Linked DNA regions of Luteipulveratus mongoliensis. Each later gene encodes a partner of the first gene's protein in a complex. Links are inferred from orthologs where the notes say so. Each region holds a gene or a part of one and is shown on either strand. Other genes may lie near its edges.

The links.
Region 2: the proteins of mfd (region 1) and uvrA are in contact, whole or in part, in a crystal structure (PDB 4DFC), measured with the Escherichia coli proteins. The link is inferred for Luteipulveratus mongoliensis from one-to-one orthologs.

Annotation. Positions count from the first base shown.
Region 1 is NZ_CP011112.1:1,836,428-1,840,912, forward strand. What follows is about bases 234-4,416. They hold mfd (transcription-repair coupling factor), read left to right. Parts: upstream 234-622; coding sequence 623-4,216; downstream 4,217-4,416. Other genes in these bases: VV02_RS08780 (hypothetical protein), read left to right, coding at 4,351-4,416. Also shown: VV02_RS08770 (sugar transferase), read right to left, coding at 1-142; more of VV02_RS08780, read left to right, coding at 4,417-4,485. UniProt on the Escherichia coli protein: Couples transcription and DNA repair by recognizing RNA polymerase (RNAP) stalled at DNA lesions. Mediates ATP-dependent release of RNAP and its truncated transcript from the DNA, and recruitment of nucleotide excision repair machinery to the damaged site.
Region 2 is NZ_CP011112.1:3,037,822-3,041,784, reverse strand. The notes cover bases 100-3,760. They hold uvrA (excinuclease ABC subunit UvrA), read right to left. Parts: upstream 3,402-3,760; coding sequence 300-3,401; downstream 100-299. Other genes in these bases: VV02_RS14430 (glycoside hydrolase family 15 protein), read left to right, coding at 3,519-3,760; VV02_RS14440 (Rieske (2Fe-2S) protein), read right to left, coding at 100-183. Outside these bases: more of VV02_RS14440, read right to left, coding at 1-99; more of VV02_RS14430, read left to right, coding at 3,761-3,963. UniProt on the Escherichia coli protein: The UvrABC repair system catalyzes the recognition and processing of DNA lesions. UvrA is an ATPase and a DNA-binding protein. A damage recognition complex composed of 2 UvrA and 2 UvrB subunits scans DNA for abnormalities.

The DNA.
Region 1 (4,485 bases):
TCTCGGAGAAGATCGCCGCGACCAGATCCGCGATGAGAACGGCTATGAGGTAGGGCCGCGTCCAGTCGTTCGCGCGAGTCGTCGCCTCGCTCTCGGGCATCGTCTCGCGGTCCACCGCGATATCGGGCAGAGCCGACGCCACCGGGACAAGCGCAACGGGTGGGTCGAAGCGAGCTGCGTCGGCTGTATGCGACAGCACACCGCCCGTCGACAACTCCGCTACCATCGCCTCTCGGACGTACTGATCGGTCCGTAAAGGTGCGGCATCGTCTAGCTCCGTCATCCGTGTTCCCCTAATGCGCCGTTCCCCACCGCGCCCCCAGGCGCCTCTGCGCTGAGGTTATGTGCAGGTCAAGGTTTGGCAACGGGATTCCACAGAGTTTAAAAATTTCGTAAAGAATGTATCCGCTGTGCAATGCCCCGCATGAGCCGGGCGGCCGCGGGCGAGAGGGGCGGCGAACCTTCTCCGTAGGCCCACCTGTGAGCGGGATCACGTCGCGTCGCGGGCTGCGGCGGAGCGCTGTCAGTGGCCTCTGGCACCATGGAGGTGCGCCCCCGGTCGAATCCTCGACAGGGGTTATTTGCGTTGCGTTCTGTGCTGCCCGAAGGAGCCCCAAGACCCATGGCGAGCCTCACCCCGCTGCTCGACGTCCTGGTCGCCGATCCAGCCGTACGCCGGGTGCTCGACCTGGTTGGGACGGCGTCCGTGGTGGACGTGGCGGCCTCTTCGGGCATCCGCGGCCCTTTGCTCGCGGCGATCACTGACCGAGCCGACCGCCGTACGCCGGTGCTCGCCATCACCGCGACCGGCCGCGAGTCCCAGGACCTCGCCGCGTCGTTGCGGTGCTTCCTGCCCGCCGAGGCCGTCGTGGAGTTCCCCAGCTGGGAGACGCTTCCGCACGAGCGGCTCAGTCCGCGCAGCGACACGGTCGGCCGCCGGCTCGCGGTTCTGCGCCGGCTGGCGCACCCGGATGCCGACGACGCGGCGTACGGCGAGATCCGAGTGGTCGTCGCCTCCGTCCGCGCGCTGATCCAGCCGATCGCCAAGGGTCTGGGTGAGCTCGTGCCGGTGTCGCTCCGCGTGGGTGACGAGCGGCCGCTCGAGGACATCGTGGAGGCGCTGGCCGCCGCGGCCTACACCCGGACCGACATGGTCGAGCGACGCGGTGAATTCGCGGTTCGCGGAGGGATCCTCGACGTCTTCCCTCCCACGGAGGAGCACCCGTTGCGGATCGAGCTCTGGGGCGACACGGTCGAAGAGGTCCGCTGGTTCAAGGTCGCCGACCAGCGGTCGCTCGAGAACGCCGAGCACGGGCTGTGGGCGCCACCGTGCCGTGAGGTGCTGCTCACCGACACCGTGCGCGCACGTGCGGCCGAGCTGGCCGAAGAGCTTCCCGGCGTCGCCGACCTGCTGCACAAGGTTGCCGAGGGCATCGCGGTCGAGGGCATGGAGTCGCTCGGCCCGGCGCTGCTCGACGACGGCATGGAGACCTTGATCGACGCGCTGCCCAAGGGCACGCACGTCGTGCTGAGTGATCCCGAGCGCGTGCGCACGCGAGCCCACGACCTGGTCGCGACGAGCGCCGAGTTCCTCGAGGCGTCCTGGGCCAATGCCGCTGCAGGCAATGCGATTCCGATCGATCTGCAGGGCACGCTGGGCACGGCGTCCTACTGGTCGCTCGCCGACATCCGCGAGCAGAGCATCGAGCTCGGACACCCGTGGTGGTCGCTGTCGTCCTTCGCTTCTGACGAGGACCTCGCCGAGTTCGTGGACGACGAGCTGCCGGGGGAGCGGGTGACGATTCCCACCGACGAGGTGCCGGCGTACCGCTCCAACACTGACGCTGCGGTCGAGGACCTGCAGAAGTGGGTGCACGACGGCGTGTGCGTCCTCGTGGTGACCGAGGGCCATGGTCTGGCGCAGCGCGTCACAGAGGTGCTGCACGAGCACGACGTGTCCGCCCACAGCCTCGATGCCCTCACGCCGGGAGCCGTCGAGATCACGACCGGTTCGCTGGGGCGCGGATTCGCCCTGCCCTCAAGCAATCTCGTGGTTCTCACCGAGTCCGACCTCACCGGCACCGCCGGCCAGGGCAGCACCAAGGACATGCGCAAGATGCCGTCGCGGCGGCGCAAGGTCGTCGACCCGCTGCAGCTGAGGCCCGGCGACTTCGTGGTCCACGAGCAGCACGGCGTCGGCAAGTTCGTGGAGATGATGCAGCGCACGGTCGCGGGTGCGACGCGCGAATACCTCGTGCTCGAGTACGCCCCATCCAAGCGGGGGCAGCCGGGCGACCGCCTGTTCGTGCCGACCGATCAGCTCGACCAGGTGACTCGTTATGTCGGCGGCGAGATGCCGTCCCTCAACAAGATGGGCGGATCCGACTGGCAGACAACGAAGTCCAGGGCGCGCCGTCACGTCCGGCAGATCGCCGGTGAGCTGATCCAGCTCTACTCCGCACGGATGGCCACGCCGGGCCACGCGTTCGCGAAGGACACCCCGTGGCAGCGCGAGCTCGAGGACGCGTTCGCCTACATCGAGACGCCCGACCAGCTCTCCTCCATCGAGGAGGTCAAGGCCGACATGGAGAAGACCGTCCCGATGGACCGGTTGATCTGTGGCGACGTGGGTTACGGCAAGACCGAGATCGCGGTGCGGGCGGCGTTCAAGGCAATCCAGGACGGCAAGCAGGTCGCGGTGCTCGTGCCGACGACGCTGCTCGTCAAGCAGCACCAGCAGACCTTCTCCGAGCGCTACGCCGGGTTCCCCGTGGTCGTACGCTCCCTGTCCCGTTTTCAGAGCGACCGCGAGGCCCGGGAGGTCGTCGAGGGTCTGGCCGACGGCACCGTGGACCTGGTCATCGGCACCCATCGGCTGCTCTCGAAAGAGGTGAAGTTCAAGGACCTCGGCCTCGTCGTGGTGGACGAGGAGCAGCGCTTCGGCGTGGAGCACAAGGAGCAGCTCAAGCAGCTGCGCACCGCGGTCGACGTGCTCGCGATGTCGGCGACCCCGATCCCGCGCACGCTCGAGATGGCGGTCACAGGGATCCGTGAGATGTCTACTCTCGCAACGCCTCCCGAGGAGCGGCACCCGGTCCTGACGTTCGTCGGTGGCTACGAGGAGAAGCAGATCACGGCCGCGATCAGACGCGAGCTGATGCGCGACGGGCAGGTCTTCTTCATCCACAACAAGGTCCAGAGCATCGAGAAGACGGCCACTCGGCTGCGCGAGCTCGTGCCCGAGGCGCGCATTGTGACGGCCCACGGCAAGATGAGCGAGACGCGCCTCGAGGACGTCGTCGTCGACTTCTGGGAGCGGCGGGCGGATGTGCTCGTCTGCACCACGATCGTGGAGACCGGGCTCGACATCGCCAACGCCAACACCCTGATCGTCGAGCGCTCCGACGTGCTCGGCCTCTCTCAGCTGCACCAGCTGCGTGGCCGAGTCGGCCGTGGCCGGGAGCGCGCGTACGCCTACTTCCTCTTCCCGCCCGAGAAGCCGCTCACCGAGACCGCGCACGACCGGCTCGAGACCATCGCCAGCAACACCGACCTCGGTGCCGGCATGCAGATCGCGATGAAGGACCTCGAGATCCGAGGAGCCGGCAACATGCTCGGCGGTGAGCAGTCCGGCCACATCGCGGGCGTCGGTTTCGACCTCTACGTCCGGATGGTCGGCGAGGCCGTCGCTGACTTCCGGGGCGATGAGTCCGTCGACCAGATGGCCAAAGAGGTCAAGATCGAGCTGCCGGTCGACGCCCACCTGCCCCACGACTACGTGCCGGGGGAGCGGCTGCGGCTGGAGGCGTACAAAAAGCTGGCGACCGTGCAGGACGAGGCCGGGCTGCAGGAGATCATCGACGAGCTCATCGACCGCTACGGGCAGCCGCCGGAGCCGGTGCTGCACCTCATCGAGGTGGCTCGGCTGCGGACCATCGCCCGTCAGGCGGGGGTCTCCGACATCGCGGTGCAGGGCAAGTTCGTCCGGTTCGGTCCGGTCGACCTGCGCGAGAGTCAGACCATGCGGATCCAGCGGATCTACAAGGGCACGCTGGTCAAGGACAACCTGCATCAGGTCCTTGTGCCGGTCCCGATGACGGCACCGGTCGGCGGCAAACCGCTGCGCAACACCGACGTGCTGCAGTGGGCCGGCCAGCTGGTGCGCGCCGTCCTCCTGGACGACGTCGCCTCCGCCGCAGCCGCCGCCACATCCTGACGATCGGGCGGTCATTTCGTGCCCTGTAGGGCACGAAATGACCGGTTGATCCGCTCGATCGATCGGCCGGATCGATCTCGCCAGGTGCGCGGTGGCATCATGTCTCGCGCAGGCTCAAAGGGAGAGGACCCCACGTGTTGCCCACCACTCGGCGTACGCCGCGTCTGGCCGGTCTCGCACTCGTCGCTGTCACCGCTATGGCCGTGACCGGTTGCGGGGTGCTTGAGGACGGCAGTACGGCTGCGACCTACAACGGCAACCGGGTCACC
Region 2 (3,963 bases), 1.2 Mb from region 1 along the record:
GGAGCCCGCCCCAGAACCGGCCGGTGCGGAGCCACCGCCACCGGTGCTGCCGCTGTCCGAGCTGTCGTCACCGCACGCCGCGAGTCCGCCGGCCGCGGCCAGCGCTACACCGGCTGCCCCGACTCCGCGCACGACATGGCGTCGTCCTGGAAGGGCCTGCGTGATCTCAGTCTGCTCGGTCATATCCATCTCCCAGTGCTTGAACGATCAATGGCCGCGCTCGACCAACGTACGGGAGAACAAGCCCGGTTCCGCTGACGAGCGTCTATGAGCGCTTACGTCGGGAGCAGGCCAATGGTTCAGCTCGAATGCGTCGAACTTTCAGAGGAACGCTTGGCCCTTGTCGTGCCCTTGGCCGAGGCGGCCTTCTTGCGCGGCGCCGACTTCTTGGCAGCCGCGGTCTTCTTGGTGACGGCCTTCTTTGTCGTGGTCGGCAACGACTTGCTCGCCGTGGCCTTGGACGAGGTCCGGGTGGCAGCGGCCGGCGCACGCCGGCCCGTCGAGGGCCGGACGGAACCGGCGGCCTTCGCCAGGACCGGGGCCAGGAACCGGCCGGTGTGGCTGGCCTCGACGGCCGCAATGTCTTCAGGACTGCCCTCGGCCACCACGCTGCCGCCGCCGTTGCCGCCCTCGGGACCCATGTCGATGATCCAGTCCGCACTCTTGATCACGTCGAGGTTGTGCTCGATGACGATGACCGTGTTGCCCTTGTCGACCAGACCCTGCAGGACGCCGAGCAGCTTGCGGATGTCATCGAAGTGCAGACCGGTCGTCGGCTCGTCCAGGACGTAGATCGTGCGACCGGTCGACCGCTTCTGCAGCTCGGCAGCGAGCTTGACGCGCTGGGCCTCACCACCGGACAAGGTCGGCGCCGGCTGGCCCAGCCGCACGTAGCCCAGACCCACGTCGTTGAGCGTGCGCATGTGTCGGGAGATCGCCGGGACGGCGGCAAAGAAGTCGGCGGCCTCCTCGATGGGCATGTCAAGGACGTCAGCGATGGTCTTGCCCTTGAAGTGCACCTCGAGGGTCTCGCGGTTGTAGCGAGCCCCGTGACACACCTCGCACGGCACGTAGACGTCGGGCAGGAAGTTCATCTCGATCTTGATGGTGCCGTCGCCGCTGCACGCCTCGCAGCGTCCGCCCTTGACGTTGAACGAGAAGCGCCCCGGCTGATAGCCACGCACCTTGGCCTCTGTCGTCTCGGCGAACAGCCGACGGACGTGGTCGAACACTCCGGTGTAGGTCGCGGCGTTGCTGCGCGGTGTCCGCCCGATCGGGCCCTGGTCCACATGGACGACCTTGTCCAGCTCGTCCAGGCCCTCGACCGTGCGGTGCCGGCCGGGCACGTGGCGTGCGCCGTTGAGCTGGTTGGCGAGCACGCTGTAGAGGATGTCGTTGACGAGCGTCGACTTGCCCGAGCCCGAAACCCCTGTCACCGCAACGAGATTGGCGAGCGGGAAGCTGACATCGACACTCTTGAGATTGTGCTCCCGAGCGCCCCGCACAGTCACGGTGCGGCCGTCCTGCGGTCGGCGTACGGCGGGCGTCTCGATCTCCAGGCGACCGGACAGATAGGCACCGGTGATGGAGTCCGGGTGGTCCAGCAGGTCCTTGACGGATCCGCAGTGCACGACCTCACCGCCGTGCTCGCCCGCACCTGGACCGATGTCGACGATCCAGTCCGCCGTCGCGATGGTGTCCTCGTCGTGCTCGACGACGATCAGCGTGTTGCCGAGGTCGCGCAGCCGCGTCAGGGTCTCGATGAGCCGGTGGTTGTCCCGCTGGTGCAGACCGATCGACGGCTCGTCCAGCACGTAGAGCACGCCCACCAGCCCGGACCCGATCTGGGTCGCCAGCCGGATGCGCTGCGCCTCACCGCCCGACAAGGTGCCGGCCGGGCGGTCGAGCGAGAGGTAGTCGAGTCCGACATCGAGCAGGAAGCCCAGCCGTGCGTCGATCTCCTTGATCACGCGCTCGGCGATCTGGTGCTCACGCGCGGTGAACGTGACCGACGGCAAGAACTTCGCGGCCTCGGAGATCGGCAGCGCACAGACCTGGGCGATCGACTGACCACCGATCGTGACGGCCAGGGACTCGGGCTTGAGCCGAGCGCCCTGACACACCGGGCACGGCACCTCGCGCATGTAGCCCTCGTAGCGGTCGCGGCTCCAGTCCGACTCCGTCTCGGCATGACGGCGCTTCACGAACGTGATGACACCCTCGAACCCGGTGGAGTAGCTGCGCTCCCGTCCGTAGCGACTCTTGTAGCGGACGTGCACCTGGTGGTTCTGGCCGTGCAGCAGCGCCTGCTTGGCCCGGTCCGGCAGGGAGTGCCACGGCTGGTCGAGGGTGAACTTCAGGTCCTCCGCCAGCGCACCGATGACCCGCATGAAGTAGTCGTTGGTGCCTTGGCCCTGGGCCCACGGCAGGATCGCGCCCTCGGAGATCGACTTGTCCTCGTCGGGCACGACGAGCTCGGGGTCGACCTCCAGCTCGGTGCCGATGCCGGTGCACGCCGTGCAGGCGCCGAACGGGGAGTTGAACGAGAACGAGCGCGGCTCGATCTCGTCCATGCTCAACGGGTGCTCGTTGGGGCAGGCCATCTTCTCGGAGAAGCGACGCTCGCGCTGCGGGTCGTCGACCTCGAGATCGACCATCTCGACGACGAGCACCCCGGAAGCCAGGCCGAGCGCCGTCTCGACCGAGTCCGTGAGCCGCTGCTTGCCGTTGGCGTCGCCGGCGCCCTTGGCGACCAGCCGGTCCACCACGACGTCGATCGAGTGCTTCTTCTGCTTCTCCAGCTTGGGCGGCTCGGCCAGCGAGATGACCTCACCGTCGACCCGTGCCCTCGAGAAGCCCTTGGTCTGCAGCTCAGCGAACAGCTCGACGTACTCCCCCTTGCGGGCACGGACCACCGGCGCCAGGACCTGGAAACGGGTGCGGTCCGGCAGCTCGAGCAGCTGGTCGACGATCTGCTGAGGCGTCTGCCGACCGACCGGCTCGCCACAGACCGGGCAGTGTGGTCGACCCGCACGCGCGAAGAGCAGGCGGAGGTAGTCGTACACCTCGGTGATCGTCCCCACTGTCGACCGGGGATTGCGGTTGGTCGACTTCTGGTCGATCGAGACAGCAGGTGACAGACCCTCGATGAAGTCGACGTCCGGCTTGTCCATCTGGCCCAGGAACTGCCGGGCGTACGCCGACAGGGACTCGACATAGCGGCGTTGGCCCTCGGCAAAGATCGTGTCGAACGCCAAGGACGACTTGCCTGATCCGGACAGCCCGGTGAAGACGACCAGACTGTCCCGAGGGAGATCGATCGAGACGTTCTTGAGGTTGTGCTCGCGCGCGCCCCGAACCCTCAGATGGTCGCGCGCGGAACCAGTGCCAGCAGAGGGCACCGAGACGGCGCCGGATGTCGAGGGAGATGCCACGGGACCATGCTAGGCGCGGGGTCCGACAAGCCCGTCCGACCCGGGGTCTCACGCCAGAGCCTGGCCGCGGCCTAGTCTCGGTCCATGGGTGCGCGGGAGGCGACGTACAACGCGGGAAAGACCACGCGCACGCGGGTCCCGATCGAGGAGTACGCCGTCATCGGCGACACGGAGACGGCGGCCCTGGTGAGCCGGGCGGGCTCCCTTGACTGGCTGTGCATCCCGCGCTTCGACTCCCCCGCGTGCTTCAGTGCTCTGCTGGGCACACCGGATCATGGACGATGGCTCCTCGGTCCGGTCGGAGAGGCCCGCAGCACCCGCCGATACCGCGGCCGCTCATGCATCCTCGAGACGATTCATGAGACCGAGACCGGCCGCGTGAAGGTCACCGACCTGATGCCGCTCGGCGACAACAGGGCCGACATCGTCCGCGTGATCGAGGGCCTCGAGGGCGAGGTCGAGATGCAGCACGAGTGGGTGGTGCGCTTCAACTACGGCAAGGTCCGACCGTGGGTGTCCCACCATCCGG